3 regions of the Spiribacter roseus genome follow, and region 1 is predicted to be linked to each of the others. Evidence: predicted binding sites of a transcription regulator. Region 1 holds the regulator's gene; each other region holds the start of a gene.
What was found. Region 1 encodes sigma-54, which starts transcription at its own class of promoters, with help from an activator protein. Its sites were predicted from a motif close to TGGCANGNTNCNTGCTT; they were not measured.

Region 1 (10,313 bases):
GCGGGCTGCTGGTGGGTGCGTACATTGCCTATCAGGCCCTGCTGTTCTTCAGTCACCGTTAAGAGCGAGAGCAATGACCGCCGATACCGATTTCTGCCGCCTGGGACAGGCTGTCATCGACACGGAAACCGCCGCCCTGGCCGCACTGCGCGATCGCATCGATGCCACCTTCGCCCATGCCTGCCGAATCCTTCTGGCCTGCAGCGGCCGGGTGGTGGTGCTGGGCATGGGCAAATCGGGGCACATCGCTGGCAAGCTGGCGGCAACCCTGGCAAGCACTGGCACGCCGGCGTTTTTTGTCCATCCGGGCGAGGCCGGACACGGCGACCTGGGCATGCTGGCCACCGGCGACTGCGTGATCGCCCTGTCGAACTCAGGTGAAACCGAGGAGATCAACGGCCTGCTCCCCGCCATCAAACGGCGCGGGCTGGACCTGATCGCCATCACCGGGCGGCCCGGCTCGACCCTGGCCGAGGCCGCGGCCGTCCATCTCGATGCCGGCGTTGACGCCGAAGCCTGCCCGCTGGGACTCGCGCCCACCGCGAGCACCACGGCGGCGCTGGCCATGGGCGACGCGCTGGCGATCGCACTGCTCGACGCGCGCGGCTTCACCGCCGAAGACTTTGCCCGCTCGCACCCCGGCGGCCGGCTCGGCCGGCGGCTGCTGCTGCGCATCGACGATCTCATGCACACGGGCACGGCGGTGCCCGCCGTGGGGCCGGACACGCCCATGGCGGACGCGCTGCTCGAAATGACCCGTAAAGGGCTCGGCATGACCGCGATTGTCGATGCCGATCAGCGGGTCACCGGCATCTTCACTGATGGCGATCTGCGCCGCGCCCTGGATGAGGGGGTAGACGTGCATGCCACCCCGATCGCCACGGTGATGACGCCGGCCCCGCGCTGCGTCGAAGCGGCGCAGCTGGCCGCCGAGGCGCTGGCGCTGATGGAACGGCACAGCATCAACGGCCTGCTGGTCAATGACGCGGAAGGCCGGCTCACGGGCGCGTTGAACATGCACGATCTGCTGCGTGGCGGCGTCGTCTGAATGCGCCGCCGAGTGGTCATGCTGCTGGCGCTGGCCCTGGCTGCCCTGCTCGGCTGGCGGCTGTTTGGCGCGGGTGGCGACCCGGATGCGGTCAGGACGGTGACGAACCCCCGCCTGGATGCTTATGCCCGCACGGTTACACTGACCACCACCAATGCGGACGGCGCAATCAGCTGGCGGGTACGATCACCCGACGCGCGCCACAACCCGCGGGACGGCAGCTGGCGCCTCGTCTCCCCGGACTGGCGGGTGGAGACGGATCGGGGCCCGCCCTGGCGGGGCCGCTCGAACCATGGCTGGATCGGTGATGACGACACCCGTGCCCGGCTGCGCGGCGATGTCGTGATGACGCGCCAGACCGCCGAGGGTCGGACCCGGCTGACCACCCAGCGACTGGATGCAAGAATCCCCGAGCGTTACGCCGAGACGGACCAGCCCGTCACAATGACCCGCCCCGGGCTGCGGGTGGATGCCGTCGGCGCACGGGTATGGTTTGCGCAGGAGCGCCTTGAACTGCTGGACGATGTAGAGGGAGTGTACGATGCGGCTTCACCCTGAGCGACTCTGGATCGGCGCCCTGCTGGCGCTTGTGGTGGCCGTGCCGGTCGCGCATGGCCAAGACGGCGATGGGGCGTCCGCCCCGCCACCGGTGGAGCTGGTGGCCGACCGCGCCGAGGTTGACGAGGCCGAGGGCATCAGCGTGTATCGCGGCGACGTCGTGCTGACGCGCGGCGCCCTGCGCATCACCGGCGACGTCATGCGGGTATTCAGCAATGGCGCGGGCGAGCTCGAGCAGGTGACCGTGGACGGCACCCCGGCCACCTACCGCGAGACCGTGGCGGATGCCGCCCCGCGACGGGCCGAGGCACCGCGGATGGAATACTTCGTCGCCGGTCCCGAGCGGCTGATCCTCAAACAGGGCGGACGCCTCTGGCAGGGCGACAACACAGTGACCGGACGCACCGTCACGCATTACCCCGAAACCGCCCGCACCGTTGCCGAGAGCGGCGCTGACGACGACGAGCGCGTCAATGTCAGCGTCAACCCTGCGACGGACTGACCGGCATGGCGCGCAACCAGCTCGAGGCCCACGGGCTGTCAAAAACCTATCGCGGACGCTCAGTGGTGGATGGGGTTTCCATCGGCCTGCAGAGTGGTGAGATCGTCGGTCTGCTGGGCCCGAATGGGGCTGGCAAGACCACCAGCTTTTACATCATTGTCGGCCTGATCCGGGCGGACGCCGGGGTCATCCGGCTGGATGGCGATGACATTGGCAGCCTCCCCATGCATGCCCGGGCACGGCGCGGGATCGGCTACCTGCCCCAGGAGGCATCGGTGTTCCGGCGGCTGCCGGTGCTCGACAACCTGCTCGCCGTGCTCGAGACCCGTGACGGGCTGTCGCGCCAGGCTCGGCTTGAGCAGGCGGAGGCACTGATGGAGGAGTTCGGCATCGGGCATCTGCGTGACCAGGCCGGGATCAGCCTGTCGGGCGGCGAGCGACGGCGCGTTGAGATTGCCCGGGCGCTGGCCGCCGATCCGCGCTTCATCCTGCTGGACGAGCCCTTCGCCGGCGTTGATCCGATCTCGGTGGGCGACATCAAGGGCATCGTCCGACACCTGGCGGAGCGCGGTATCGGCGTACTGATCACCGATCACAACGTCCGCGAGACGCTGGCCCTGGTCGACCGTGCCAGCATCCTCAACGCCGGCCGGGTGATCGCCGACGGGACCCCCGGCATGATCCTCGACAACGCCGAGGTGCGGGCGGTCTACCTGGGCGAGGACTTCCACCTGTGAGACTGGCGGGCGCCGGACAGCCGGCGTTACGCTATCCAGACCAATTCGCACGCGGGGAACAATGAAGCAGTCGCTTGAACTTCGGGCCAGTCAACAGCTCACCATGACGCCCCAGCTGCAGCAGGCGATCCGGCTGCTGCAGCTGCCGGCGGCCGAGCTGGCGCTCGAGATCCGCGAAGCGCTCGAGTCCAACGTCATGCTCGAGCCCGAAGACGACACCGATCACGCCGCCGCAGCCGCCGCGCCCGAGGGGACGACGCCGGCCACCCCCGATCCGTCGGAAGAGCGTCTGGGTTCGAACGCCACCGACGCCACCGAGCTGGGCGAGGGCATGGCGGTCTCCGAGCACTGGGATGACACCGGTCATAACGGGCCGGCGGGCGCCACGGCGGAAGGCGACGGCGGCAGCGACTTTCTCGATCGCCAGGCGGCCCCCGCCGATTCGCTGCGCGATCACCTGCAGTGGCAGGTCGATCTGTCCAGCCTGGGCGCAACCGACCGTCAGATCGCCGCCGCACTGATCGATGCCCTGGACGAGCGCGGGCATCTGGCCGAGCCGGTCAGCGAATTGCGGTCCGCCCTCGACGCCGATGTCGACGCCGACATCGACGAGGACGACATCAACGCCGTCCTCACGATCCTCCAGCACATGGACCCGATCGGCATCGGCGCCCGTGACGCCCGCGAGGCACTGCAGATCCAGATCGACGCCATGCCGCCGGACACGCCCGGGCGCCAGACCGCCCGCCAGGCCATTGAAGCCGACTGGTCACTGTTCAGCCCAGGCCGGCAGGTCGCGCTGCGCGAGCACCTGAAGGTCGACCAGGAACAGCTGGACGTGGCCCTGTCGCTGATCCGCCGACTCGACCCCCATCCCGGATCGCGATTCGGCGAAACCCGCACCGATTACGTCGTCCCCGACTGTCGGGTGCGGCGGGTCAACGGCCGCTGGCAGGTCGAGATCAACCCCGAGGCTTCGCCCCGGGTGCGCATCAACGACTACTACGCGAGCCTGATCCGGCGGGGCGACAGCAGCCGTGACAACAGCCTGCTGCGCGATCACCTGCAGGAGGCACGCTGGCTGATCAAAAGCCTGGAGTCGCGGCGCGACACGCTGCAGCGCGTGGCCGAATGCGTCGTCGAGCGCCAGCAGGCGTTTCTGGAGTATGGTGAAGAGTCGATGCAGCCACTGGTGCTGCGCGATGTCGCCGAGGCCATCGACATGCATGAATCGACCGTATCGCGGATCACCTCGCGGAAATACATCCTCACGCCCCAGGGCACGCTGGAGTTCAAGCATTTTTTCTCAAGCCATGTCCCGACGGCCGACGGCGGTGAGTGCTCGGCGACGGCCATTCGCGCGCGCATCCGCCGGCAGGTGGCGGCAGAGGATCCGGCCAAGCCACTCAGCGATTCACGGCTGACCGAGACGCTGCGTGGGGAGGGCATTCACGTGGCGCGGCGAACCGTGGCCAAATACCGGGAAGTCATGGGGATCGCCTCGTCAACCCAACGCAAACGGCTACGCTGAAGAAGAAAACATAAGGGGAAATCATGAAAATCGACATTACCGGCCATCACGTCGATGTCACCAACGCGCTGCGTGACTACGTCGAGGAGAAATTCCAGCGCCTCGAGCGCCACTTTGATCATGTCGTCGACGTCCATGTGATTCTGACCGTCGAGAAAAAGACCCGTAAGGCGGAGGCCACCCTGGTGGTCAGCGGCGCCCGGCTGTTCGCCGAGTCCACCGCCAGCGAGATGTATGCCGCCATCGACCTGCTGGTCGACAAGCTGGACCGCCAAGTCGTCAAGCACAAGGAAAAGCGCAGCGACCATCATCCGGAGCAGGGACGCGTCGGCGATAATCTGGAACCCTGAGCATCATGGAGCTTACCCGACTGCTGTCGGTGACGCGCACGCAGTGCGGGGTCGACGTCACCAGCAAGAAACGCGCCCTGGAGCGCATGAGCGAGCAACTCATGGCCGATACCCGGGCGGGCGGCGACGCCACGCGCGCCATCTTCGAGGGGTTGATCGTGCGTGAGCGTCTGGGCAGCACCGGACTGGGGCGCGGGGTGGCACTGCCCCATACCCGCAGTCCCGATATCGAAACCCCGCGTGCCGCCCTGGTCCGTCTGAATAAACCCGTCGCCTTCGACGCCGCCGACAGCCAGCCGGTGGATCTGCTGCTCGCCCTCCTCGTGCCTGAGCACAGCAACGATGAGCATCTGCGCATTCTCGCCCGGCTCGCGGAGCTGTTTCGCGACGAACACCTGTGCACGCGGCTGCGCCAGTGCCGCAGCGACGCCGAGCTCTACGCCACCATGACCGGCAGCGACGACGGGGCGCCCGACGCATGAGCCAGATCCCCGGGACGCTGATGCGGGTCAACGGTGTGGGCGTCCTGATTCGGGGCGAGGCGGGCATGGGCAAGAGTGACACCGCGCTGATGCTGCTGCGCGCCGGTCATCAGCTGGTGGCCGATGACGCCGTGATGGTCATACACCGCGGTGACCGGCTGATCGGCCGGGCACCGGACGCCGGTCGCGGGCGGCTGTGCCTGCGCGGGCCGGGGATCATTGCGGTCGGCGATCACTTCGGCACCGGTGCGGTGGCCGACTGGTCACCCATCGACTGCGCCATCGAACTGACCCGGGCCCGACGCCCGGCAAGCGCCACGGCGGACTGGCAGACCCTGACGATCCACGGCATCGGACTGGCCCAACTGGCGCTGTCGCCCGAGCGGCCGGTCGCGGCGATCATCGAGCTTTTGGCAGTGACCGCACCGCGGCCCTGGAAGGTCCCGGAGGCCAGCGCATGCGACTGATCATCGTCAGCGGCCTCTCCGGATCGGGCAAGAGCGTCGCCCTTGCCACCCTGGAGGACTCGGGCTTCTACTGCATCGACAACCTGCCGGTGGATCTGCTGGATGCATTCGGTCAGCACATTGCAATGAGTGGCGAGGAAGCCGACTACGCCGTGGGCATCGATGCACGCAACCAGCCCGCATCGCTGAGTCGCTTTCCCGGCATCCTCGACGCCATCGCCGCCCACGGCCTGGACACCGAAATCGTCTTTCTGGATGCGGATGACGCCACCCTGCTCAAGCGCTTTTCGGAAACCCGCCGCCGCCATCCGCTGAGCGGGCCGGATATCCCGCTGAATGAAGCGATCAAGGGGGAACGTGCCCGCCTCGTCCCGCTCCACGAGCGTGCCGATCTGACCGTCGACACCTCGCAGACCACGTTGCATGAACTGCGCCAGATCATTCGCAGCCGACTGGCCGAATCGCGCACGCATCTGTCGGTGCAGCTGGAATCATTCGGCTACAAGCACGGCACCCCCACCGACGCCGATTTCGTCTTTGACAGCCGCTGCCTGCCGAACCCGCACTGGCAGCCCGCCCTGCGACCGATGACCGGGCGCGACCGGGCCGTGGCCGACTTCCTGGCCGACAGCCCGCTGGTCGCCCGCTATCTCAAGCAGATCCAGGGGTTCATGGATGACTGGCTGCCGGTCTTCGAGGCCGAGAACCGCAGCTATCTGACCATCGCCATCGGCTGCACGGGGGGGCAGCACCGCTCGGTCTATCTGGTCGAGGCGCTGGGTGCCCACCTGCGCGAGCACGCCACCGCCGTCACCGTGCGGCACCGGGAACTGCCATGAGCGCCGGGCTGCTGCTTGTCACCCATCCGGGGGTCGGCAAGGCCCTGCGCGAAACCGCCGAAGGGATTCTGCCGCGGCTGCCGCTGACCGTCGCCACGCTCAGTCCGGGCCCCCATGACCCGCCGGAGACCACCCTCGGCCGGGTCGAGGCGGCTGCGGCGGGCGTGGACAGTGGTGACGGGGTGCTGATCCTCACGGATGCGTTCGGCGCCACGCCGGCCAATATCGCCATCGCGGTGGCCCGCGGACGGGGCTATCCGGTGATCACCGGCGTCAATCTGCCCATGCTGCTGCGTGTGCTCAATTACCCGGAGTTATCGCTGGAATCGCTGGCGCGCATGGCGTTGGCGGCGGCCCGTGATGGTATCCTCGAGGCCGTGGCGCCGGCCGTTGAGCCGCCCGGAGCGAATCATGGCGTCGGATGAGGCCCTTCACCGACGCCGCGTGCAGATCGTCAACCGCCTGGGGCTGCATGCCCGGGCGGCGGCCCGCTTCGCCGCCCTGGCCGGCGGGTATGCCGCCGAGATCCAGGTCAGCCACCAGACCCACACCGCCAACGCCAAGAGCATCATGGGCCTGATGATGCTGGCCGCCGGCCAGGGCAGCGACATTGAACTCCGCGCCCGTGGCGACGATGCGCAGGCGGCACTGGAGGCCATCGCCGCGCTGATCGCCGACGGCTTCGGCGAGGCCGACTGAGCCCGGACAGGAACATTCCATGGTCGAAGAGCGCGAGCAGAAACAGGGCCGGATCGCCGAGACGGTCACCGACCTCCTGCAGGACGGCACGGTGCCCGAGGCCCAGCGCATGCTCAACGCGCTTCATCCCTCGGAGATCGCCAATCTCCTGGAATCCTTCCCCACCGCGCAGCGCAAAGTCCTCTGGGAGCTGGTGGATGAGGAAATCGGCGGCGAAGTGCTGCTTCAGGTCAACGATGAGGTGCGCGGCGGGCTGATCCGCGAAATGGACGATCGTGAGCTCCTGGCCGCCACCTCCGGCATGGACATGGACGATCTGGCCGATTTCATGCAGGACCTGCCGAGAACGCTCACCGGCGAGATCCTGCGCTCGATGGACAACCAGAACCGTCAGCGCCTCGAGGCCGTCCTGGCCTACCCCGAGGACAGCGCCGGCGGTCTGATGAACACCGATACGGTGACCGTGCGCCCGGACGTCAGCCTCGACGTGGTTTTCCGTTACCTGCGCATGCGCGGCGAGATGCCCGAGCTGACCGATCATCTGTTCGTCGTCAGCCGCTATGACCATTTCCTGGGGATCCTGCGCGTCAGCGATCTGCTGACCCGCGACCCCGCCGGCCGGGTCGAGGACCTGCTGGACACCGAGGCCGTCGTCATCCCGGCCGAAATGTCGGATCGCGAAGTGGCACGCATGTTCGAGGACCGCGACCTGATCTCGGCGCCGGTACTCGACGGCCGTGGCCGTCTCATCGGGCGCATCACAATCGACGACGTGGTCGACGTGATCCGCGACGAGGCCGAGCAGTCCATCCTGAGCATGGCGGGTCTGGGCGAAGAAGAAGACCTGTTTGCACCGGTCTGGTCCAGCACTCGACGGCGGGCCGGTTGGCTGGGACTGAACCTGGTGACGGCGCTGCTGGCCGCTTATGTGATCGGTCTGTTCGAGGGCACCATCCAGGAAGTGGTGGCGCTGGCCGTGCTGATGCCAGTGGTCGCCAGCATGGGTGGCATCGCCGGTACACAGACCCTGGCGCTGGTCATCCGCGCCCTCGCGCTGGGCCAGATCGCACCGCGTAACAGTCGCGCGCTATTGCTCAAGGAACTGGGGATCGGGCTGCTCAACGGCCTGCTCTGGGCGGCGGTTCTGGCGGGTGTTGCGCTGCTGTGGTTCGGCCGGCCGACCATCGGCATCATCATCGCCGCGGCCATGACCATCAACCTGGGCACGGCGGCCGCTTCCGGCGTGCTGGTGCCCCTGGTGCTCAAGCGGTTTGGCATCGACCCGGCCCTTGCCGGCGGCGTCATTCTGACCACTGTCACCGACATCGTCGGTTTTACCGCCTTTCTGGGGCTGGCGACGCTGTTTCTGCTCTAGGGAAAGTGGTGGCTACGGGTGGATTCGAACCACCGACCCCATCATTATGAGTGATGTGCTCTAACCAGCTGAGCTACGTAGCCTGATCGGAAGACCGCAGAGTATCCGGTGATCGGGGGGTGGCTGTCAAACCCCCGCCATGCCTCAGACGTTGAAGCGGAAGTGGCAGACATCACCGTCCCGCATGATGTACTCCTTGCCCTCGAGACGCATCCGCCCGGCTTCCTTCGCCGCCTGCTCGCCGCCCGCACTCAGGTACTCGTCGACGGCGATCACCTCGGCGCGGATGAAGCCACGCTGGATGTCGCTGTGGATGCGACTGGCGGCCTCGGGGGCAGTGGCCCCCTCCGTTACCGTCCAGGCCCGCACTTCCTTGGGGCCAGCGGTGAAGAACGTCTGTAGCGACAGCAGCGCGTAGCCCGCGCGGATGACGCGGTTGAGGCCCGGCTCATCAAGATCATAGGCGGCCAGCAGCTCGTTGCGCTCGTCCTCGTCAAGCTGCGAGAGCTCGGCCTCGATCGCCGCGCACACCGGCACCACGCGGGCATTCTCCCGGGCCGCCAGCTGCTCGAGCTGGGCCAGCGCGGCATTGCCGCTCAGACCCTCTTCATTGACATTGGCGACGTAGAGCACCGGCTTGGCGGTCAGCAGGTGCAGCTCACCGAGCACCTCCCGGCCACTGTCATCCAGCGCCTGCGCGCGGATCGGCTCGCCGGCATCAAGGCCTTCCGCCATGGATCGCAGGGCGTCACGCATCGCGATCGCGGTCTTGTCGTTGGACTTGGCGCGGCGGCCGTAGCGGTCAATGGCCTTATCCACGGTTTCCATGTCCGCGAGCAACAGTTCGGTGTTGATGGTCTCGATATCGGCGACCGGATCCACCCGACCCTCGACATGATGAACATCGTCGCTTTCAAAACAGCGCACCACATGGGCGATCGCATCCGTCTCGCGGATGTTGGCGAGGAACTGATTGCCAAGCCCCTCCCCGCGCGACGCACCCGCCACCAGACCGGCGATATCGACGAACTCCATGGTGGTGGGGACGACGCTTTTCGGCTTCACCAGCGCAGCCAGCCGATCCAGGCGCGGATCCGGCACCGGCACAATGCCGACGTTCGGGTCGATGGTGCAGAACGGATAGTTCTCCGCCGGGATCCCGTTTTTGGTCAGGGCGTTGAACAGGGTCGACTTGCCGACATTCGGCAGACCCACGATGCCGCACTTAAAGCCCATGGATTGCTCTACTCCCGCGTGTGTAACTGCTGTTGCGCCCGGTCCCAGTCACCGGCGGCCAGCGCCGGTGACTGGGCCGCGGCGGCATCAATGGCTGAGTCAATGGCCGTACGCTCGGACCGACCCGGCGCGTGGAGCACGTAAGCGATGACCTGATCGCTGCTGCCCGGATGTCCCACCCCAATGCGCAGTCGGGCGAAGTCGCGGCTGCCCAGCGCCGGGATGATGTCGCGCAGGCCATTGTGGCCGCCATGCCCCCCGCCGCGCTTGAGCCGCACCACACCCGCGGGCAGATCGATCTCATCGTGGGCGACGAGGATGGCTTCCGGGGGGATGCGATGAAACCGCGCCAGCGCCGCCACCGCCCGGCCGCTGTGATTCATGTAGGTATCGGGGCAGAGCAGGTGCAGATCCAGGCCCGCGTCGCGATAACGGCCGATGGCACCGTGGAATTTGCGCTCGGCGCGCAGATCCACGCCGAGTCGCTCC
Region 2 (10,313 bases), 560 kb from region 1:
TGATGGGCTGGATGCCGTGATCGCTGACCGTCTCAAGCCGGGCGCCGGCCCGTTCGAGGCCCTCGAGGATGTGCCCGGTCCGCTCGGGGATCTCCTGTGGCGCCCGCATCTGGCCACGGGTGAAATAGGTCCGGGGGTAATGAAGGTCCTGACGGTGATCGAAATAGGCTTTCACGGAGGCTATTCCCTGGGAGATGTGGAGTGGTGCGCCCGGCAGGATTCGAACCTGCGACCTTCGGCTTCGGAGGCCGACGCTCTATCCAGCTGAGCTACAGGCGCATGTCGCAGATTGTAGCGTCTGCCGCGGTCCGGGCATAGCCCCCGGTTTGCCGTGTCGGGCAATGCCGCTATACTTTGTGACAGCCCGAAAATTGAGGATTATCAAGTGAGCGCCGAGCAGGATAGTGTCTTCGTCCGTAACTTCGCACTGGTCATTGCCACGCTGGTGGGCGTGACCGTTCTGCTCATCGTGATCGCGAATTCGGTGTTCGGTGACGAGGATTCTGAACGGCAGGCGCTTGCCGAGGAGCGCGCCGAGCAGAACCTGTCGCCGGATTTCGCCGTCCGCCTCAGTGGCGAGCCGGCGCCCGCCATCGCCTCGGCGGACTCCGGCGCGGATGAGGGCGGCGCCATGGAGGTGCGCAGCGGCGAGCAGGTCACCCAGGCGGTCTGCATCGCCTGTCATCAGGGCAACTTCCTCAATGCTCCCGGGGTCGGCGACAAGGCGGCCTGGAATGAGCGCATTGGCAAGGGCTGGGAAACGCTCACCCAGAACGTCGCCAATGGCTACGGCAACATGCCCGCGCAGGGTGGCGCCGCCTCCGAGGAAGAGATCCGCGCGGCCATCGAGTGGATGGTCGAATCCGAAACCGGGCTGGAAGTCCCCGAGTCCTGATCAGCCCGCCGGCTCGCCGCCGAGCAGGACGTGTTCGGCATGCTCGAGGGCCTCGGGCGTGCCATACACCACCAGTACATCCCCGTCCCGCAGTACGGTGTCCGGTGATGGCTGCGGCCCGCGGATGCCACCCCGCCGCACGGCGTTGATGGTGACCCCAATGGAGTCGGGGTCAATGTCGCTCAGCCGCTGACCGATCGCCGGGGCGTTTCCACTGAGCGTGATGGCGTGGAGCTGTTCCTGGAAGCGCCCGACCTTCTCCATATCCACGCGCTCGGCGCCGTGGAAATACCCCTTGAGCAGCCGGTAACGATCCCCACGGACTTCGCGCACGCTGCGGAACACCTTCGCCATGGGCACCCCCAGCAGCGCCAGCACATGGGAGGACAGCATCAGGCTTGCCTCAAGGATTTCCGGGACCACCACGGTGGCGCCGGCCGCTTCAAAGCGCTCGATCCAGCGGTCGTCGCGGGTGCGCACGATGATCGGAATGTCCGGACGCTCGGCGCGGGTATGCTCGAGCACCTTGAGGCTACCGGCCGGGTTGTCAAAGCTGAGCACGATCATCCGCGCCCGCTCGAGCCCGGCGGCCTGCAGCACTTCGCGTCGCTCGGAATCGCCATAGGTGACCGGGTCGCCGGCGTTGCGGGCCTCCTGGACGCGCTGGGGGTCGAGGTCGAGGGCGAGGTACGGCAGCGCTTCCTGATCCAGGAAGCGGCCGATGTTCTGACCCGTCCGGCCATAGCCGCAGAGGATGACGTGGTTGGCGAGGGGCTCGGCGATACGCGAGACCTCGGTCCTGGCGTCGACGGCATTGGCGCCCTCCGTCGGGGCACTGAGCACGCGCTGGGCGAGCGCCTGGTTGTGGCGGATGAGGATCGGCGCGGCCAGCATGCTCAGGACGATGGCGGCCAGCACCAGCTGGCTGGTGGCCGATGTCATCAGCCCGGCGCTGATCGCCAGGGCGATCAGGGCAAAGCCGAACTCACCGCCGTTGGCGAGGATGATCGCGGTCCGGCCCGAGTCCTGTGGGCCGTCCACCCGGCGGGCGATGGCGTACACCAGCAGCAGCTTGACGGCCACCATGCCGGCGGCGATGAGGAGCACCCAGTGCAGCTCCATGATCAGCACCGGCAGGTTGATCACCATGCCGACGGTGATGAAGAAAAACCCGAGCAGCACATCCCGGAACGGTCGGATGTCGGCATCGATCTGATAGCGGTATTCAGTCTCGCCCAGCATGATGCCGGCAAGGAACGCCCCCAGCGCCAGCGACAGGCCCGCCAGATGGGTCAGCCAGGCTGCGGCGACCGCGATCAGCAGCACCGTCAGCGTGAACAGCTCGTTGGATCGGGCCTGGGCCACTTCGTGGAAGATCGGTCGCAGTGCCTTGCGCCCCACCCAGACCATGATGCCGAACACCACCACACCCTTGATCAGCGCCAGCCCCAGCTCGGTGGTCAGTGAGTTGTCGCTGTTGCCGGCCAGGATCGGAATGGCGATCAGCAGCGGGACGACCGCCAGATCCTGAAACAGCAGCACGCCCACTGCCCGCCGCCCATGTCGGGTGTGCACCTCGACCTGCTCGGTGAGCTGCTTGGTGACGATGGCGGTGGACGACAGTGCCAGCGCGCCGCCCAGCACCACGCCCACCTCGATGGAGCCGGTCAGCCACCAGGCGATGCCACCGAACAGCGCCAGACACAGGGTGACCTGGCTGCCACCCAGTACGCCCACGGCCCAGCGCATGGCGTGCAGCTGCGGAAACGAAAACTCCAGACCGATGGTGAACAGCAGAAAGACCACTCCGAACTCGGCGAGCAGATGGGTGGTTTCGTTTTCGGGGATAAGACCCAGTGCCGAGGGGCCCAGGGCCATGCCCACCACCAGGTAGGCGATGATCGGCGGCAGGGTCAGCCGGCGGAACACCGAGACCGCCACCACGGAGGTGGTCAGCAGGAGGATGATGCTTTGCAGGCTGTCCATGCTCGGGGTGGCGTCCTCGCCTATTGGTAGCGCTCGAGGGTCAGGCCGGAGACATCAATATCCGGCGTACGTTGGTCGATCATATCAGCGACGACGCGCCCGGTCCCGGCGGCGAAGGTCCAGCCGAGGTGGCCGGCGCCGGTGTTGAGGTAGAGCCCGTCGATGCCGCTAGGCCCCAGGATCGGCGGACCATCAATGGTCATCGGGCGCAGGCAGGCCCATTGATCGGCCTCGCGGGTGTCGACCTGGCGCGCCAGGGCGGGAAAGTTCGCCAGCCCCTGTTCGAGCACATGCTCGACCCGCTGCGGCCGTATCCGCCGGTCATAACCGGTGAACTCGGCGGTACCGGCCATGCGCAGTTGATCGCCCAGTCGCGTGATGACGATCTTGCGGCCATCGTCGATGATCGGCAACCGCGGTGCCGCCTCGAGCCCGTCCACGGGCAGCGTGGCGGAGTAACCCTTCACTGGCTTGATGGGCAGGCGAAGGCCTGCCTGACGGGCCAGGTACGGTGCCTCGGCGCCGGTGGCCAGCACGAATGCGTCGGCCTCGAGGGTGGTCTGGTCGGTGTCGATGGCCCGCAGCCGGCCGGCTTTGACGTGCAGGCGTTGTACCGATTCGCCCAGTCGCAGGGTCAGTCCGCGCTCGACGGCCTTCTCGCCCAGCCGCTGACAGAAAAGGCGGGCATCACCGCTGGCGTCGTCGGGGTAGAAGAACCCGCCGGCGAGTTCCGCCTGGATATCGGCGAGTGCCGGCTCGCGCTGGCTGATCCCGGCGGGGCTCAGCGTCTCGTGGCGCACCCCCGAGTCCGCCATCAGGCGGCTGCTGGCGCGGGCGGTCTCCATTTCCTCGGGATGCCGGAAGATTTTGAGGATGCCGTTGTGCGCCTGGGTATAGTCGATGGCGGTTTCCGCCTCGAGCTCGCGCATGCGCTGCAGGCTGTAAGTGGCCAGACGCGCGTTGACGGCCGTGTTGCGGGCGTGGTGATGGGGGCGGCTGTAGCGCAGGAATCCCAGTCCCCAGCCCATCAGGCGCGGCAGTTGCGCGGGCCGCAGCAGCAGTGGTGAGTCCTCGCGCCCCATCCAGCGCAGCAGCTGGCCCAGGGCCTGGGGGGTATTCCAGGGCTCAGTGTGGCTGGCGTGGAGCATGGCTCCATTGGCATGGCTCGCCTCCGAGGCCAGTTCCGGTGCCCGGTCGAGCAGCGTCACCGAATGACCGCCCTCGAGTAGATACCATGCCGTGGCCACGCCGACCAGGCCGCCGCCCATCACGATGATATTCACTGAACCTCCCCTGACGTATTGCGTTCAGTTTAACGCTGAACCCGCTCACGATAGGACAGTGCTTCGGCGATGTGGTGTTCCCGTATGTCGGCAGCGCCGTCGAGATCGGCGATGCTGCGCGCGATCCGCCAGCAGCGGTGCCAGCCGCGTGCCGACAGACCAAAGCGTTGGGTGGCCTGGCGCATGATTTGCCGGCCGGCGGCATCGAGTTGGCCGACGCGGCGCATCGCGCTCACCGACAGATGACTGGCCGGGATCCCGTCACGGTCCAGCTGGCGCTCGCGGGCGATCTGGACGCGGCGGGCCACCGCGTCGCTGGACTCGCCCTCAGTGCAGGTGTCGAGCTGGGCGGCGGTCAGCCGGGGGACCCGCACCTGCAGATCGATGCGATCCAGCAACGGACCGCTGATGCGGTTGCCGTAGCGACGGATCTGCGCCGGCGTGCAGCGGCAGTCATGGTCGCTGTCACCCTCGTAGCCGCAGGGGCAGGGGTTCATGGCCGCAATCAGCTGGAAGCGGGCGGGAAAGCGCAGCCGCGCGTTGACCCGCGAGACGCTGATTTCGCCGGTCTCGAGTGGCTCGCGCAGGGCCTCGAGGGCTTCACGGGGGAATTCGGGCAGCTCGTCGAGGAACAGCACCCCGTGGTGGGCGAGCGAGATCTCGCCGGGCCGCGGGCGCATGCCACCGCCGGTCAGTGCCCGCGACGATGTGCTGTGATGGGGGCTGCGGAAGGGGCGTCGGGCCCAGTGAGCGGGGTCAAAGCAACCCTCGGCGATGGAGTGCAGCGATGCCGACTCCATTGCCTCGGCATCGGTCATGGCGGGCAGCAGGCCTGGCAGGCGCGCCGCCATCAGGCTTTTGCCACTGCCGGGCGGGCCGCAGAACAGCAGGCTATGGCCGCCGGCCGCGGCGATTTCAAGGGCCCGCCGCGCCGGCGCCTGGGCGATGACATCGCGCAGATCGGGGCCTGCCGGGGCATGGCCGCGCCCGCTGGGCTGCGCCGGTGGCAGGGGACGCTTGCCGCCGAGATGCCGGGTCACATCGAGCAGATGATCGGCGCCATGCACGGGGCCACCCGCCAGCGCGGCCTCGGCGGCATTGTCGGCGGCAACGACGAGGGTTTCCGAGGCGGCGGTACAGCGCAGTGCCACGGGCAGGGTGCCGTTGACCGGACGCAGGCGGCCGGACAGCGCCAGCTCGGCGCAGAACACGGTGGTCCCGCAATGCTGTCCGGGAATCTGGCCGGAGGCCACGAGGATGCCCAGCGCAATCGCCAGGTCGAAGCGGGCGCCATCCTTGGGCAGATCGGCGGGGGCGAGATTGACGGTGATGCGGCGACGCGGGAATTCAAAACCGCTGGTGGTCAGTGCCCCGCGGACCCGGTCGCGGGCCTCGCGCACCGCCGTATTGGGCAATCCCACGATGGACAGCGACGGCAGACCGCCGCCCAGATGAACCTCGACGCCCACGCGCGGGGCGTCGATGCCCACCGCCGCGCGGGCCTGAATCTGTGCCAGTGCCATGGCGACGCACCTCCCTGTGCGAAGCTGAGGACCCCGCGTATGGCGGGCGGGAATCAGTCGGCGGCGTCGTCCGGCTGTGCCGCTTCGCCGGTTGTTGGCGTCCCCTCGAGCGCCGCGACCCGGGCTTCCATCGCCTCGAGGCGCTCGCGGGTGCGGGCAAGCACCTTGGCCTGGGCGTCGAATTCCTCGCGGGTGACGAGCTCCATCCGGCTGAAAGTGCTCTGCAGCGCCACCCGGGCGTTCTTCTCGACTTCCGCCTGAAAGTCGCGCAGCCCGCTGGGCAGGTTTTCGGAAAAGCGCTTCGCCATGTCGTCAAGCTGTTTCGGATCGAGCATTGTTCGGCCTCCGTTGACTGTCGGGCCAGTTTAAGGCGTTCGCGGGCAATTCCCAATCCACGGGGCGACTCATTTTGGTGCGTCCGATGAACGGAGTTTGCACCGAGAAAGTGCATATTGCCCGCGATGCACAGGATCAGGTCGCCGATCGCTGAGCGCCCGCTCGTTGGCACGGTCCGTGCATAAACTCTGGTGCATTTATATCGTTCATGGGCACCGGGGGATCCGGTCCCGACAGGGGAGTTCAGGCATGAAGCTGATCACTGCGATTATCAAGCCTTTCAAGCTCGACGATGTCCGGGAGTCACTCTCGGAGATCGGCGTGCAGGGCGTCACCGTCACCGAGGTCAAGGGATTTGGCCGTCAGAAAGGCCACACCGAGCTCTATCGGGGGGCTGAGTACGTCGTCGATTTCCTGCCCAAGATGAAGGTCGAGGTCGTGCTCGACGATGATCTTGTCGAACGCGCCATGGAGGCCATCAGCAAGGCGGCCAACACCGGCAAGATCGGCGACGGCAAGATCTTTGTCTCGCCCGTCGAACAGGCCATCCGCATTCGTACGGGTGAAACCGACAAAGACGCACTCTAAGGAATCACTGGGAGTCTGAAACATGTCTGCAGAATTCAACGAACTGGCCTACGCGCTGGATACTTTTTACTTCCTGATCTCCGGGGCGCTGGTCATGTGGATGGCCGCCGGGTTCACCATGCTCGAATCGGGCCTGGTGCGCTCGAAGAACACCACCGAGATCCTCACCAAGAACGTTTCGCTCTACGCGATCGCCTGCATCATGTACATGCTGATCGGCTACAACATCATGTATGGCGGCGGCATCAGCAGCGTCATTCCGTCCATCGGCGGCATTCTCGGCGCATCGGATAACGTGCCGGCGGACATCGCCGCGGGCAGCGATGCCTACTACTCGAACATCTCCGACTTCTTTTTCCAGGTGGTGTTCGTGGCAACCGCGATGTCGATCGTCTCGGGTGCCGTGGCCGAGCGGATGAAGCTCTGGACGTTCCTCCTGTTCACGGTGATCGTCACCGGCCTGGTCTATCCCATCCAGGGCTTCTGGAGCTGGGGTGGTGGCTTCCTGGCCGAGGTCGGTTACTCCGATTACGCCGGCTCGGGCATCGTCCACATGTTCGGTGCGGCCGCGGCGCTGGCGGCGGTGATGGTGCTGGGCCCGCGCAAGGGCAAGTTCGGCCCCAATGGCGAGGTCAAGCCGATTCCGGGTGCCAACATGCCGCTGGCGACGCTGGGTGTGTTCATCCTGTGGTTCGGCTGGTTCGGCTTTAACGGCGGCTCCGAGCTCAAGCTCTCCGACGCCGGCTCAGCCAACGCGGTCGCCCTGGTGTTCGCCAACACCAACCTGGCCGCTGCCGGTGGTGTCGTCGCCGCGCTGGTCACCGCGCGCCTGATGTTCGGCAAGGCCGACCTGACCATGGCCCTCAACGGCGGTATCGCCGGTCTGGTGTCGATCACCGCGGGTCCCAACGTGCCGAGTCTGCTGGGCGCGACCCTGATCGGCGTTGTCGGCGGCGTGCTGGTGGTGTTCTCCATCGTCGGACTCGACAAGCTCAAGCTCGACGACCCGGTGGGTGCCATCTCCGCGCACGGCACGGCCGGCATCTGGGGTGTCCTGGCGGTGCCGCTGTGGAATGAAGGCGCCAGCTTCGGGCCGCAGATCATCGGTCTGGTGACGATCTTCGTCTGGACCTTTGGCGTCAGCTACATCCTCATGACCATCCTCAAGGCGGTGATCGGACTGCGTGTCTCCGAGGAGGATGAAGAGACCGGGCTCGACATTGTCGAATGCGGTGTCGAGGCCTATCCGGAGTTCAGCAACCCGCGCTAACGCGGACCGGCTGAACCACGGACCCACGGGCGCCTTCGGGCGCCCGTTTTTTTTCTGGGGCAGGATGAGCACCTGCGTTAGACTGCCGGGCCTCAGATGGGCTGACGCACGATAGGGAGACAAGCATGAAAGTGGGTGTTGCCGGACTGGGCGTGATGGGCCGGGCGATGGCGCGGAACCTGTCCGCCGATGGACTGCTCGCGGGGGTGTGGAACCGCACGCGGGCCACGGCCGATGCCCTCGGCAATGAGCTGGACGTACCGGTGGCCGACGATGCGACGGCGCTTGCCGACGCCTGCGATGTGGTCATCACCTGCGTCCGCGCGGATGCCGATGTGCTGGAAGTGGTTGCGGCGCTGGCGGCGGGTGTCAGCCCGCGTGATGTGGTGATCGATACCTCGACCATTGGCGTGGACGCGGCCGGCGAGGCCGCCGCGATGCTGGAGGCGAAGGGCGCGACGTTCCTGGATGCGCCGGTCACCGGTGGCCCCGAGGGCGCCGAGGCCGGCACCCTGCAGATCATGGTGGGCGGCGACCCGGCGGTGCTCGAGCGGGTGCGCCCGGCCCTGCAGGCCATCGGCAGCGACGCGACGCACTTCGGGCCGGTGGGCAGTGGCCAGCGGGCCAAGGCGGTCAATCAGGTGATGGTTGCCGGCATCGTCCAAGCGATCAGCGAGTCACTGTCATTCGCTGAGGCGAGTGGCCTCGACACCGAGCGCCTGCTGCCGGTTCTCACCGGTGGCGCGGCGGGAAGCCGTCTGCTCGAGCGCCGTGGCAGCCGGATACTGGCCGGCGATTTTGAGCCCGGCTTCCGGGTGTCGCTGCATCACAAGGATCTCAACCTGTGCCGCGACCTGCTGCAGAAGCTCGACGTCAATCTGCCGCTGGTGGAGATGACCATCAAGCACTATGAGCGCCTGCTGGATCAGGGCTACGGCGACGAGGACACCTCGGCGCTGTTCCGCCTCAAGCGCGAGCTGTTCGAATCGGGCAACCGCAAGAGTCTCTAGGCCGGGCGGGTCAGCCGCCGGCCTGGAGGAGGATGGATTCGATCTGCTGATCGGCCATCCGCGCCCTGACTCCATTGACCTGCTCGAGATCGGCGAACGGCCCCACGCGAACCCGGTGCCAGGTCTCGCCGCCGGGCAGCTCGACCACCTGGACGCGGGCCTGGATGCCCAGCAGCGCCAGGCTGGCTTTCAGTGAATCGGCATCCTCCGCCTGACGGAACGAGCCGGCCTGCAGCAGATAGCGGGTGCCGTCCGATTCGGGGGCGGCCGGTGGATCAGCGGCGGGATCGGCCTCGGGCACGGCCGGTGCGGGCGGCTCCCCGCCGTCATCCCGCTCGCCCACTTCCACCTCCTGCTCGTTGAGCAGGCGATAGAACTCGAACCGCGGCTGATCGTCCTGCGTCGCCGGCGAGGGGGCCGCTTCACTGTCTGCGGTTGCGTCGGCGCGGGGTGCATCGGGCCGGCGATGCTCGAGGTGCACCACCAGGGCCACCAGCAGGCCGACGGCCAGCCCCGTCGCCCCCCAGACAATGGCACCCGGCCGACGGCCCGACGCCGCCCGGGCGCGGGTCGGACGGCTCGCCTGCCCATTGCTCTTGCGGGCCGGCTTGCGGCGGGTGCTGCCCTTCGCTGCCATGTCTACATGCGTTCCGGTGCCGAGACGCCCAGCAGATCGAGGCCATTGCGCACCACCTGGCGCACGGCCTCGATCAGCGTCAGGCGGGCATCGCGCAGGTCGCGGTCGTCGACCAGGAACGTATGGGCGTTGTAGTAGGTGTGAAACGCGCCGGCCAGCTCGCGCAGGTAGGCGGCCAGCAGGTGCGGCTCGTGATTGGCCGCCGCCGACTCGAGCGCCTCGGGGTAGCGGCCGAGGGCCTGAATGAGGGCCTGCTCATGATCGGCGTCGAGCCGGTCGACATGGCTCAGCCCGTTGTCGTGGTCATGCTCGATCCCGCGCTCGTGCCTCTGCCGGCGTACGCTGCAGACCCGGGCGTGGGCGTACTGAATGTAGTAGACCGGGTTGTCGTTGGACTGCGACTTGGCCAGCTCGAGGTCGAAGTCGAGGTGCTGTTCGGGCCGACGCATGACATAGAAAAAGCGGGCGGCGTCGTTGCCCACCTCGTCGCGGAGGGCGCGCAGGGTGACGAACTCGCCGGCACGGGTCGACATGGGCAGGCGCTCGGAGCCGCGGTAGAGGATGGCGAACTGCACCAGCCGGAAGGTGAGCGCGTCGGTGGCATGGCCAAACGCCTCGAGGCTCGCCCGCACGCGGGCCATGTAGCCGTGATGATCGGCGCCGAAGACATCGATGGCCTGTTCGAAGCCACGCTCGAACTTGTTCAGGTGATAGGCGATGTCCGAGGCGAAGTAGGTGGTCTGCCCATCCGCCCGGCGCACCACCCGGTCCTTGTCATCGCCATA
Region 3 (10,313 bases), 300 kb from region 1:
GATAACGCCGCGCGATCTCCGCTTTCTCCTCCTGGGTATAGCCCGGGATCTCGATCATCTCCATGCGGTCGCGCAGCGGCGCCGGTATCTGATCGGGGACGTTGGCGGTGGCGATGAAAAGCACGCCGGTCAGATCAAAGGGGACGCCGAGATAATTGTCCTGAAAGGTCCCGTTCTGCGCCGGGTCCAGCACTTCCAGCAGCGCCGCCGACGGATCGCCCTGGATGCCGCCGCCGAGCTTGTCCATCTCATCGAGCATCAGCACTGGATTGCGTGACCCCGCCTTGTGCAGGCTCTGGACCACCTTGCCCGGGAGCGCCCCCAGATAGGTGCGTCGATGCCCGCGGATCTCGGCCTCATCGTGGACACCGCCCAGGCTCGAGCGCACAAAGTCGCGACCCGTGGCGCGGGCGATGCTCTGCCCCAGAGAGGTCTTGCCCACGCCGGGCGGCCCGACGAGGCAGAGAATCGGGCTGCGCCCCTCGGGGTTGAGCTTGCGCACCGCCAGATGCTCGAGGATGCGCCGCTTCACCGGCTCAAGGCCGTAGTGATCGGTGTCGAGGATCTCCCGGGCCCGGGCGATATCAATGTCCTCGGGCCGCGTGGTGGACCAGGGCAGCTCAAGCAGCCAGTCAAGATAGGTACGCACCATCGAATACTCGCCGGCACCCTCGGGCATCCGCTCGAGGCGCTTGAGCTCCTTGCGCGCCTGCTCGTCAACGGCCTCGGGCATCTGTAGCGCATCGATGCGGGCCTCGAGCTCGCGGATCTCCTCGCCCTTGTCATCGCTCTCGCCCAGCTCCTCGCGGATCGAGCGCAGCTGCTCGCGCAGCAGTGCCTCACGCTGGCGCTCGGACATGGTCTCGTGAGTCCGCTCGCTGATTTTCTGCGAGAGCTTGAGCACCTCAACGCGGTAGTCGACCAGTGTCAGCACCCGCTCGAGACGCGTCTCAATATCGAGGGTCTCGAGCAACTCCTGGCGATCGGCACTCTCGAGGTCAAGATAGCCCGCGACGGTGTCGGCGAGCGCACCGGGTTCCTTGATGCTGGATAATGCCCCAGCCAGCTCCTGAGGCGCCTGTGGCAAAAGCTCGAGCGCCTCGAGCGCCTTGTCGCGCAGCGCGACCATGTGGGCATCCACGGTCTGCCCCACGGGCTGTTCCTCGGCAATACGCTCGATCCGCGCCACCGGAAACGGATAGCCGTGCAGGTGCTCGATGACGCGGAAGCGCTGTTCGCCCTGCAGGACCAGGTGATGGTGACCCTCATTGCCGTTCACGAACCGCATGACATTGGCCACCGTGCCGACGGCATGCAGGTCATCGGGACCGGGTTCCTCGACGCTGGCATCCCGCTGCATGACCACGCCCATGGGCTGCTCGTTCTGCGCCGCCTGGCGCGCGGCGAGGATCGATCGCGCGCGACCGATCCCCACGGGCACCAGCATGTTCGGAAACAGCACCATGTTGCGAATGGGCAGCAGGATCATCGCGTCGCCAGGAAGCCGCGGGATGACCAGACTGCGGGACGGCTCAACGCCCTCGTTTTCAAGAGTCTGCATGGGACACCTCCGAAGATCGCCGGCCACTTGCCGGGTAACACGGTCAGAAATGGAGGCTGCCGGCGGTGGATTCAAGTCATCCACCGGGCACGCAGAGCCATCGCAATGGTACGCTTGGCGTTCTACGGATCACTGATTCAAGGGATGCCCCAGCGATGGACGAGACCGTCAAGATCACATTGCCCGAGACCGGGATCCCCCGGCATTGGTACAACATCAACGCCGACCTGCCGGCCCCGATGGCCCCTGTGCTGAGGCCCGACAACTATGCCCCGGTAGGGCCGGATGATCTGGCGCCGATCTTCCCGCAGGCGGTCATCGAACAGGAGATGAGCACCGAGCGCGAGATCGAGATCCCGACGCCGGTCCGCGATGTCTACCGCCAGTGGCGGCCCTCGCCGCTGTACCGGGCACGTCGGCTGGAAAAGGCGCTGGGCACCCCGGCCCGCATTTACTACAAGTATGAGGGCGTCAGCCCCGCCGGCAGCCACAAGCCCAATACCGCCATCGCCCAGGCGTTCTATAACAAGGCCGAGGGCGTCAGACGCATCACCACCGAAACCGGCGCGGGTCAGTGGGGGTCGTCACTGGCGCTCGCCGGGGCGATGTTCGACCTGGACATTGAAGTGTTCATGGTCAAGGTGAGCTTCAACCAAAAGCCCTACCGCCGGGCCTTCATGGAGAGCTTCGGCGCGCACTGCATCGCCAGCCCCAGCGACACCACGGCAGCCGGCCGCGCCGTCCTGGCTGAACGGCCCGACGCCACCGGCAGCCTTGGCATCGCCATCAGTGAGGCCGTCGAACTGGCCGCCCAGCGCGATGACACAAAGTACGCCCTGGGCAGCGTGCTCAATCACGTCCTGCTGCACCAGACCGTGTCGGGCCTGGAAACCCAGCGGCAGCTCGAGCAGGTGGATGATTACCCGGACAAGGTCATTGGTTGCACCGGGGGTGGATCGAATTTTGCGGGCATCGCCTTTCCGTTTCTCGGCGAGCGGCTGCGAGGCGGGCCGGCGACCGAGTTCATCGCAGTGGAACCGGCCGCCTGCCCCACCCTGACCAAAGGTCGGTTTGCCTATGACTGGGGCGATACCGGCCACCTGACGCCGTTGACCAAGATGCACACCCTCGGCTCGGCCTTCATGCCCCCGGGCTTTCATGCCGGTGGGCTCCGGTACCATGGCATGGCGCCGCAGATCAGCCACCTCACCGACCTCGGCTACATCCAGCCGCGCGCCTATGGCCAGCTCGATTGCTTTGCCGCTGGTCTGACCTTTGCCCGGGCGGAGGGGATCATCCCGGCACCCGAGGCCAACCACGCGGTCAAGGCGACCATCGACGAGGCGATCGCCTGCCGTGAGTCCGGCGAGTCGAAGGCGCTACTATTCAACCTCTGCGGGCATGGCCACTTCGATATGCAGGCCTACACCGACTATCTCGCCGGCAGGCTCGAGGACGAACCCGAGCAGATGGCCGAGCAGTCGATGGCGCTATCGGGGCTGCCCGGCGTGTAGCCCGGCACGGCCGGTGCCGTTCCAGTCATTGGCCGCACCCAGGGCGATGGTCACCCACACGGGCAGATCATCCGCCAGGCGGTAGTGGATGTCCGGATGCTGGTGACGGGCCGCCAGCAATCCCCGAGCCGCCAGATCACCCAGCATCTGGCGGGTATCGGCAGGCGGCTGAGGCATGACCCGGGCCAGTTCGTCGGCCTTGAGCTCACCGGCATGATGCAGACAGGTCAGCATACGCAGGCGATCCCCGTCGCTGATGATGCGATGGAAGTCCACGCCGCGCAGTGTCTCGGTTCGGGAATGGGCTTTAGTCACGGGCCGTCTCCTGATGTTTTCCGGATTATGCCGCCGGATACATGACAGGAGTGTGACGTGGAGCAGGCGAAGAAATGGCGTCCCCAACGGGATTCGAACCCGTGTCGCCACCTTGAAAGGGTGGTGTCCTAGGCCGTCTAGACGATGGGGACACGTCCTGAAGACGACGCGAATAATAGCAGAAACCGGGTCTGCGTCAAGGCAGAACAGGACACAATCCCCGTAATCGGGAATGAGTGGCACGCTGGGGGAGGTGTTGCTGCTGGAAAGGATTGGTGGAGCCAGGCGGGATCGAACCGCCGACCTCCTGCATGCCATGCAGGCGCTCTCCCGGCTGAGCTATGGCCCCTGAATCAATGAGCGAGAGTTTAGGAACACACGGGCTAGGTGTCAATGCCGATCCGGCTCCGGCTGGTCCACCCACTCGCGGGCACGGACAAGACGCCGCAGGACGGCCTCGCGCCCCAACAGTTCCAGCGTGATATCGATGGGCGGCGATACCGGGCCGCCGGACACCGCCACCCGCAGGGGCTGGGCCACCTTGCCCATCTTCAGCCCCTGCTCCTCGGCAACGCCGGTTATCGCCTGATGGATGGCGTCGGCCTTCCAGTGCTCCACCTCCGCCAACGCGTTGGTCAATGCGTCAAGCACATCACCGGCGCCGAGCAGGTGCTTGCGCGCCGCCTTTTCGTCGTAAGCCTGCGGTTCGGTATAGAAAAACCGGCTGTTCTCGGCCATCTCGACCAGCGTTTTGCTGCGCTCGGCCTGGGCTGATACCACCGCTTCGATGTTCGGCGCGTCAGCGGCACCGGGATCAATCCCCAGCGCACCCAGATGCCATGCAAAGTGGCGTGCGACATGCGCCGGCGGCAGCGTCTTGAGGTAATGCTGGTTGAGCCAGTCCAGTTTCGAGGGGTTGAGGCTCGAGGCGGATTGATTGATCTCGCCGATGTCGAAATACTCAATTAGCTCATCAAGCGTGAATACCTCCTGATCGCCATGGGCCCAGCCCAGGCGAACCAGATAGTTGATCACCGCCTCGGGCAGATATCCGGCATCACGATACTCCATGACACTGGCCGCCCCGGTGCGCTTGGAGAGCTTTTTGCCCTGCGCATCCAGGATCATTGGCACATGCGCATAGACCGGCGGCTCGACCCCCAGCGCCTTGAGGATATTCGCCTGACGCGCGCTGTTGTTGAGGTGATCATCGCCACGGATGACATGGCTGATGCCCATGTCCATGTCATCCACCACCACGACGAAATTGTAGGTGGGTGAGCCATCCGCGCGGGCGATGATCAGATCATCGAGCTCGGCATTGTCGAACGCCACCCGGCCCTTGACCTGATCGTCGACCACGGTGTGCCCTTCATGGGGCTGACGAAAGCGGATGACCGGATCGCCCTCGGCATCCGCAGGCCGCTCGGTCAGATGCCGGCATCGGCCGTCGTAGCGGGGCTTGACCTTGCGCGCCTGCTGGTCGGCACGCAGCTGGTCGAGGCGCTCCCGCGAGCAGTAGCAGCGATAGGCGGTGCCCTCCTCGAGCATGCGATCGATCACTTCGCCATAGCGCGCGAAACGCTCGGTCTGGTAGAGCGGCCCCTCGTCATAATCGATGCCCAGCCAGCTCATGCCCTCGAGGATGGCGTTAATGGCCTCGGGCGTTGAACGCTCACGGTCGGTATCCTCGACCCGCAGCACAAAACGGCCGCCATGCCGACGGGCGTAGAGCCAGCAGAAAAGCGCCGTGCGGGCACCGCCGATGTGGAGATAACCGGTGGGACTGGGGGCAAAACGAGTGGTGACGGACATATCGGCCTTCGCTGTCTGGAAAGACACCAGTCTAGCGAGTGACCGGGGTCACGGGCCAGTGGGCGTCATCAGCGATTGACAGCCCCCCGGCTGATTCCTAAACTATGAGACTGTTGGGCGGTTAGCTCAGCGGGAGAGCACTGCCTTCACACGGCAGGGGTCGCTGGTTCGATCCCAGCACCGCCCACCAACTTACGCTGACCTGTATGTTTTTGATCCCTTATCTTGGCGCGCGGCAGCCGCGCAACCACGAACGCGCCAGCAATCAAGCCACACGTCAGGCCGAAGCGGCAAACCGCAATAACGAAGGATTAAAATCGCAGACGACATCACGTTGATGCTGAGCGAAGGCTGCGATGACCACGCCGAGACGGACGCGCTCCGGCCAATATCCGCTGAAGGTGCAACCTGCGTTGAGGCAACGGCGGGCGTCTGCGGCCGACGCGTTTACCAGCCGCTGAAGGTTTGTCTCCGCCAGAATGGCGAGCACAGCGCGAGCATCGACCGGAGCGGTTGAGACACGGAAGAACACAACCATTACCCAACGAGGCTGATCACCGGCTGTGGCCCCACCAACACAGTCGCCATCAAATCGGGATCGAGGTGGCGCCGCAACGCCGCTCTGACGTCTTCACCACCTAAGGTCCGGACTTGTTGACTGAAACGATGAACGTAGTCCTCGGGCAAGTTGTAGAAACCGATTATCGCGACTTGTTCGAGCAAGTCCTGATTGCTGGCCAACTGCAACGGTAGGCTCCCCAGCAGATTCTCTCGTGCCAATTCGAGTGCATCCGTATCCGGCCCTTGTTCAAGTAGCTCGCAAAGGCTCGCCCGCACGACTGAGAGTGCTTCACTAAGCGCCTCATTGCGGACATGTGTTTTCATCTGAAATCGACCACCGGCGGCGCCAGCCGTGAGCTTGCAAGCACTGCTGTAGGAGAGGCCCCGCTCACGGCGCATCCGGCGCGCAAGTATCGAGGTCAGACCACCGCCGCCGAGAATATGGCAACCGAGATGCAGCGCCGGGTGATCCGCGTGGCCGTAGGACAGTGAAACCCCGCCAATCGAGACATGGGTTTGCTCGGCCTCAAAGGGAAGCCGCAACACGGGCCGTGCGCTCAATGGTCTGACAGGGGGCAAGGCCGGTGCACGTTCCCCGACGGGTAATCGAACCACGATCTGTTCGGCAATGCGTTCGGCCTGCTCTCTGGACAGATCGCCCACAAGCGTCACCGTTGCATTGGTTGCCGCGAAGTAACGCCCATGAAACGACCGTAAGCGCTGCGGATCGATCGCTTTCAGGCTATCGAATTCGCCGCCCGGGGACGTTGCGTAAGGGTGATCGGCGAAGATCGCGGCCGTAAAGCCTTTTTCGCTTTTCTCCATCGGCGCGGCTGCCTCTTGGCTAAGCCCAGCGATCATTCGCTGACGAATGCGATCGACGGAGTCAGACGGGAAGTGAGCACAACCAACACAGTCTCCAACTGTGCGCATGACCGGCTCCAGATGCACCCTGTTACTCAAGCATCGTACATTGATATCGGCGGTATCACGGCCGCAGCGGATTTGGGCGCGGGCGCCATGCTGCTCCAGCGCTTGCGAGATCTCACTGGCTGTCCGGTCAGCGGTTCCCTCAAGCAGAAGATTGCTAGTCATGCGCGCGAGACCTGGCATTGTGCTGTCCCGAGCACTGCCGGCGTTGAAGGCGATACGTAAATCCACGATCGGCAGACCGTGGCGAGCGACGAAAAAAACACGGGCACCATTGTCGGTACACCAATGCTGTATCGATAGTTCCATTACTCGCACTTAGCCTCAGATTCGAACGGGCTGAGAATGCCGACAACGGAATTCTCGGCCTTGAGGTAACGCCCTGCTACAGCCTGTAGCTGCGCCTGAGAAATGGATTGCACCTTATGCTCGAGCTTCGAAAATGTCTCCCAACCGGCGCCAATCGCTTCAAGTTGGCCAATCTGCATGGCCTGATTGAAAATATCATCCGCATTGAGAAAGTGATCGGCAATAAGCTGACTTCTGGCGCGCCGCAATTCGCTTTCAGAAATGGGTTCACCGGAGAGTCGTGCAATTTGTGACTTTAGGGACTGCTCAAGCGTCTCGGTTTGATTGTTCGGGCAGACAGCGTGACACGTGAACTCCGCATCCAATCGTGTCATTCCGTTGTAGGCTGAACTGACAATCGTTGCCTGACCGCTGCCACGGACAAGCGCATCGGTCAGCCGCCCACCCTCGCCGCCATCCAAGATGACAGCAAGCATCATTAGTGCGTAAGCATCCTCTTCGGTTTCAGCCGTAGCGAAAGACGGCACCCGATAGCCAATCCGCAGATGCGTGAGTTGACTCTGGGCGTCTCGATAAACAAGGCGTCGCTCTCCGGGTGGCGTCAGGGCGCGCGGATCGCAGGGTTGAACCGCTTGCGGCCCTTGCAGGATCCCGAAGTGCGCCTCTGCCAATTCAAAAACCTCACTCGGATCCACCGCGCCGGTCACCACAAGATTGGCATTGGCAGGAGTGTACCATTGCCAATACCAATGCTTGAGGTCATGCTCATCGATGGCATTGATATCGTCAGCCCAGCCGATGACGGGGTGCGCATAAGCGGTGCCTGCCTCCGCCACTGCTCCGTAGCGCTCCAGAAACCGACCCTCGGGCCTATCATCCGTCCGAAGCCGGCGCTCTTCCAAAACCACCTGGCGCTCGGTCTGCAAGGCTTTATCGCGAATATCAAGGTTGGCCATCCGATCGGCCTCAAGCTCAAAAGCAACCGGCAGACGGTCGGCGGCAAGTATCTCAAAATAAGCGGTGAAATCCCGCCCGGTGAACGCGTTTTCGCGGCTGCCCTGTCGGGATACGATTTCCGAGAACACACCTTCCGGGTAGCGCGGTGTGCCTTTGAACATCATATGTTCAAGCAGGTGGGAGATCCCCGTAACACCTCGCTGCTCGTAGCTTGAACCGACCCGATACCAGATTTGTGACACCGCGATCGGAGCCCGGCTGTCGGGCTTGACGAACACGCGCAGTCCATTGTCCAGCACCGTACTTTCAATAGTCTCGATCGACGGCGCAATGGTCGTTGACATGGCTCCTCCCGCGGTCGGGTGAAAATCAATATATCGACAGTCTAGCAGCCACGGTTGCCGCGGCCAGTATATGGCTAACGCAGGTGTCGGTATCTGTCCGGCGGAACGGGGGATGGGCGGGCAATGGCTAGGGCCCAAGGGGATGGGCCGCGCCCAGGGACGCGGCCCAGGGAGCAACCCCGGTATTTTATGTCATCTTTTAGATGACATCACCGTCAATGGCGAGGCAACCGCTCGGCCACCCGTCGCTGATTGGAAAGGCTGGATTGCGCGGCCCGACTTTGTGTGTCACAACCGTGACAGGGCTCCTTAGCCCTGAGGCATCGTAGTGTAATTTCGGAACAAATTCGAATGATGTAGCGTATGGTTTGGGTTGGTATGGCCCTTGCATATCCAGTGGTGGCCGACACGGTCGACCGCTGCCGGGTAAACTCGGTGAGATGTCATGAGAGGAGGAAAAGAAAATGGAGTGGAATAAACCTGAGTATCAGGAAATGCGTCTGGGTTTTGAAGTCAACCTTTACGTAACAGCTCGATAAGACCCTGCGGGGGCGGATTCCTGCCCCCGCTTTACAACCATGCATATACGCGTTCTCGGTTCCGCCGCCGGCGGAGGATTTCCGCAGTGGAACTGCGACTCGCCCCGTTGCCGAGCCGCGCGTCGCGGCCGACTCGTCAGTGAACGCCGGTCGCAGTCATCAATTGCAGTATCACAAGACGGCCATCACTGGCTGCTGGTAAACGTATCACCCGATATCCGCCAACAGATCCTGGACAATACAATGCTGCACCCATCCGGCGCAGTGCGAAGCTCTGGGATTGCGGCCATCGCATTGATGGACAGTCAGATTGACCATGTCACAGGGCTCTTAATGATGCGCGAAAGCTACGAGCCTCTGTCTATCTATTGCACCAAGCGGACCGAAGAGGATCTGCGGACCGGGTTTCCGATTTTCGAGATGCTGAGCCACTACTGCCGTGCGTCGGTCACACACCTGCCTCTAGACGGGCACTCGATCGAGCCCGACGAAACACCCGGCGTTCGAATTCTCCCAATCCCGCTCACCAGCAAGGCGCCTCCTTACTCACGCCACCGGCAAGATCCACGCCCCGGGGACAATGTAGGGTTCGTCATCGATAGTCCCGATACCGGAAAACGAGCCTTTTACGCTCCTGGGCTGGGTGAAATCGACGACCGTTTGAGCGCCTGGATGGCGAGCGCCGATATTATTATGGTGGACGGCACGACGTGGACGGATGACGAGATGTCCAAGGTCGTCGGCGGCAAAAAGACCTCGCGCCAAATGGGTCATCTGCCGCTGACCGGCGAGGGCGGCATGCTTGATGTGCTCGCCGACTACCCTCTCGCTCGCCGAATACTCGTCCACATCAACAACACTAACCCTGTGCTCGACCCCGAATCCGCTGAGCGGGCTCGGTTAGAGGCGATGGGTATCGAGGTATCTTACGATGGCATGGACATCCGCTTCTGAACCGATAACCGCTGCGCTGTCGGCCGATGAGTTCGAGCGCCGGTTACGAGCAATGGAGCGGTATTACCATCTCCACCATCCTTTCCAACAGATGATGGCCCGTGGCGAGCTGACCCGCGAGCAATTGCAGGGCTGGGTCATCAACCGCTTCTACTACCAGGTCAGCATTCCTCGCAAGGATGCTGCCTTGCTCGCTAACTGCCCCGATCCGGAGATACGCCGCGAGTGGGTGCAGAGAATCATCGATCATGACGGCCGCGATGACGATCCTGGCGGTATTGAGGCATGGCTGCGGTTGGGAGAGGCGGTAGGTGTGTCGCGTGAGCGACTGCTCTCTCTCGATGAGGTCCTTCCCGGCGTGCGTTTCGCGGTGGACGGATATATCACCTTTGCCCGTGAACGGCCCTGGGAGGAGGCGGTCTGTTCCTCTCTAACAGAGCTTTTTGCACCGGAAGCCCACCGCTCGCGCCTCTCCACCTGGCCGCAGCACTATCCTTGGGTGGATAGTGACGGG

Region 2: glnK (P-II family nitrogen regulator) is a predicted target of sigma-54. The motif match lies at 6,190-6,206, and genes of this name have one in related genera.
Region 3: pqqA (pyrroloquinoline quinone precursor peptide PqqA) is a predicted target of sigma-54. The motif match lies at 8,681-8,697, and genes of this name have one in related genera.

What each region holds. Positions count from the first base shown of each region.
Region 1 is NZ_CP016382.1:1,431,511-1,441,823, forward strand. It holds gene BBH56_RS07000 (calcium/sodium antiporter) at 1-62, shown strand, start outside; gene BBH56_RS07005 (KpsF/GutQ family sugar-phosphate isomerase) at 74-1,048, shown strand; gene lptC (LPS export ABC transporter periplasmic protein LptC) at 1,049-1,606, shown strand; gene lptA (lipopolysaccharide transport periplasmic protein LptA) at 1,590-2,108, shown strand; gene lptB (LPS export ABC transporter ATP-binding protein) at 2,114-2,845, shown strand; gene BBH56_RS07025 (RNA polymerase factor sigma-54) at 2,907-4,376, shown strand; gene hpf (ribosome hibernation-promoting factor, HPF/YfiA family) at 4,400-4,726, shown strand; gene BBH56_RS07035 (PTS sugar transporter subunit IIA) at 4,732-5,208, shown strand; gene BBH56_RS07040 (HPr kinase/phosphorylase) at 5,205-5,675, shown strand; gene rapZ (RNase adapter RapZ) at 5,666-6,514, shown strand; gene BBH56_RS07050 (PTS sugar transporter subunit IIA) at 6,511-6,939, shown strand; gene BBH56_RS07055 (HPr family phosphocarrier protein) at 6,926-7,213, shown strand; gene mgtE (magnesium transporter) at 7,233-8,588, shown strand; tRNA gene BBH56_RS07065 (tRNA-Met) at 8,595-8,671, opposite strand; gene ychF (redox-regulated ATPase YchF) at 8,733-9,824, opposite strand; gene pth (aminoacyl-tRNA hydrolase) at 9,833-10,313, opposite strand, start outside.
Region 2 is NZ_CP016382.1:60,796-71,108, forward strand. It holds gene BBH56_RS00320 (histone deacetylase family protein) at 1-175, opposite strand, end outside; tRNA gene BBH56_RS00325 (tRNA-Arg) at 203-279, opposite strand; gene BBH56_RS00330 (c-type cytochrome) at 386-895, shown strand; gene BBH56_RS00335 (monovalent cation:proton antiporter family protein) at 896-2,881, opposite strand; gene BBH56_RS00340 (D-amino acid dehydrogenase) at 2,902-4,164, opposite strand; gene BBH56_RS00345 (YifB family Mg chelatase-like AAA ATPase) at 4,194-5,687, opposite strand; gene ubiK (ubiquinone biosynthesis accessory factor UbiK) at 5,741-6,022, opposite strand; gene glnK (P-II family nitrogen regulator) at 6,273-6,611, shown strand; gene BBH56_RS00360 (ammonium transporter) at 6,634-7,881, shown strand; gene BBH56_RS00365 (NAD(P)-dependent oxidoreductase) at 8,007-8,891, shown strand; gene BBH56_RS00370 (SPOR domain-containing protein) at 8,902-9,528, opposite strand; gene argS (arginine--tRNA ligase) at 9,531-10,313, opposite strand, start outside.
Region 3 is NZ_CP016382.1:1,134,577-1,144,889, forward strand. It holds gene lon (endopeptidase La) at 1-1,561, opposite strand, end outside; gene BBH56_RS05590 (TrpB-like pyridoxal phosphate-dependent enzyme) at 1,717-3,075, shown strand; gene BBH56_RS05595 (helix-turn-helix domain-containing protein) at 3,052-3,390, opposite strand; tRNA gene BBH56_RS05600 (tRNA-Glu) at 3,466-3,542, opposite strand; tRNA gene BBH56_RS05605 (tRNA-Ala) at 3,664-3,739, opposite strand; gene gltX (glutamate--tRNA ligase) at 3,781-5,205, opposite strand; tRNA gene BBH56_RS05615 (tRNA-Val) at 5,321-5,395, shown strand; gene BBH56_RS05620 (M16 family metallopeptidase) at 5,743-7,005, opposite strand; gene BBH56_RS05625 (M16 family metallopeptidase) at 7,005-8,306, opposite strand; gene pqqA (pyrroloquinoline quinone precursor peptide PqqA) at 8,771-8,845, shown strand; gene pqqB (pyrroloquinoline quinone biosynthesis protein PqqB) at 8,885-9,799, shown strand; gene pqqC (pyrroloquinoline-quinone synthase PqqC) at 9,777-10,313, shown strand, end outside.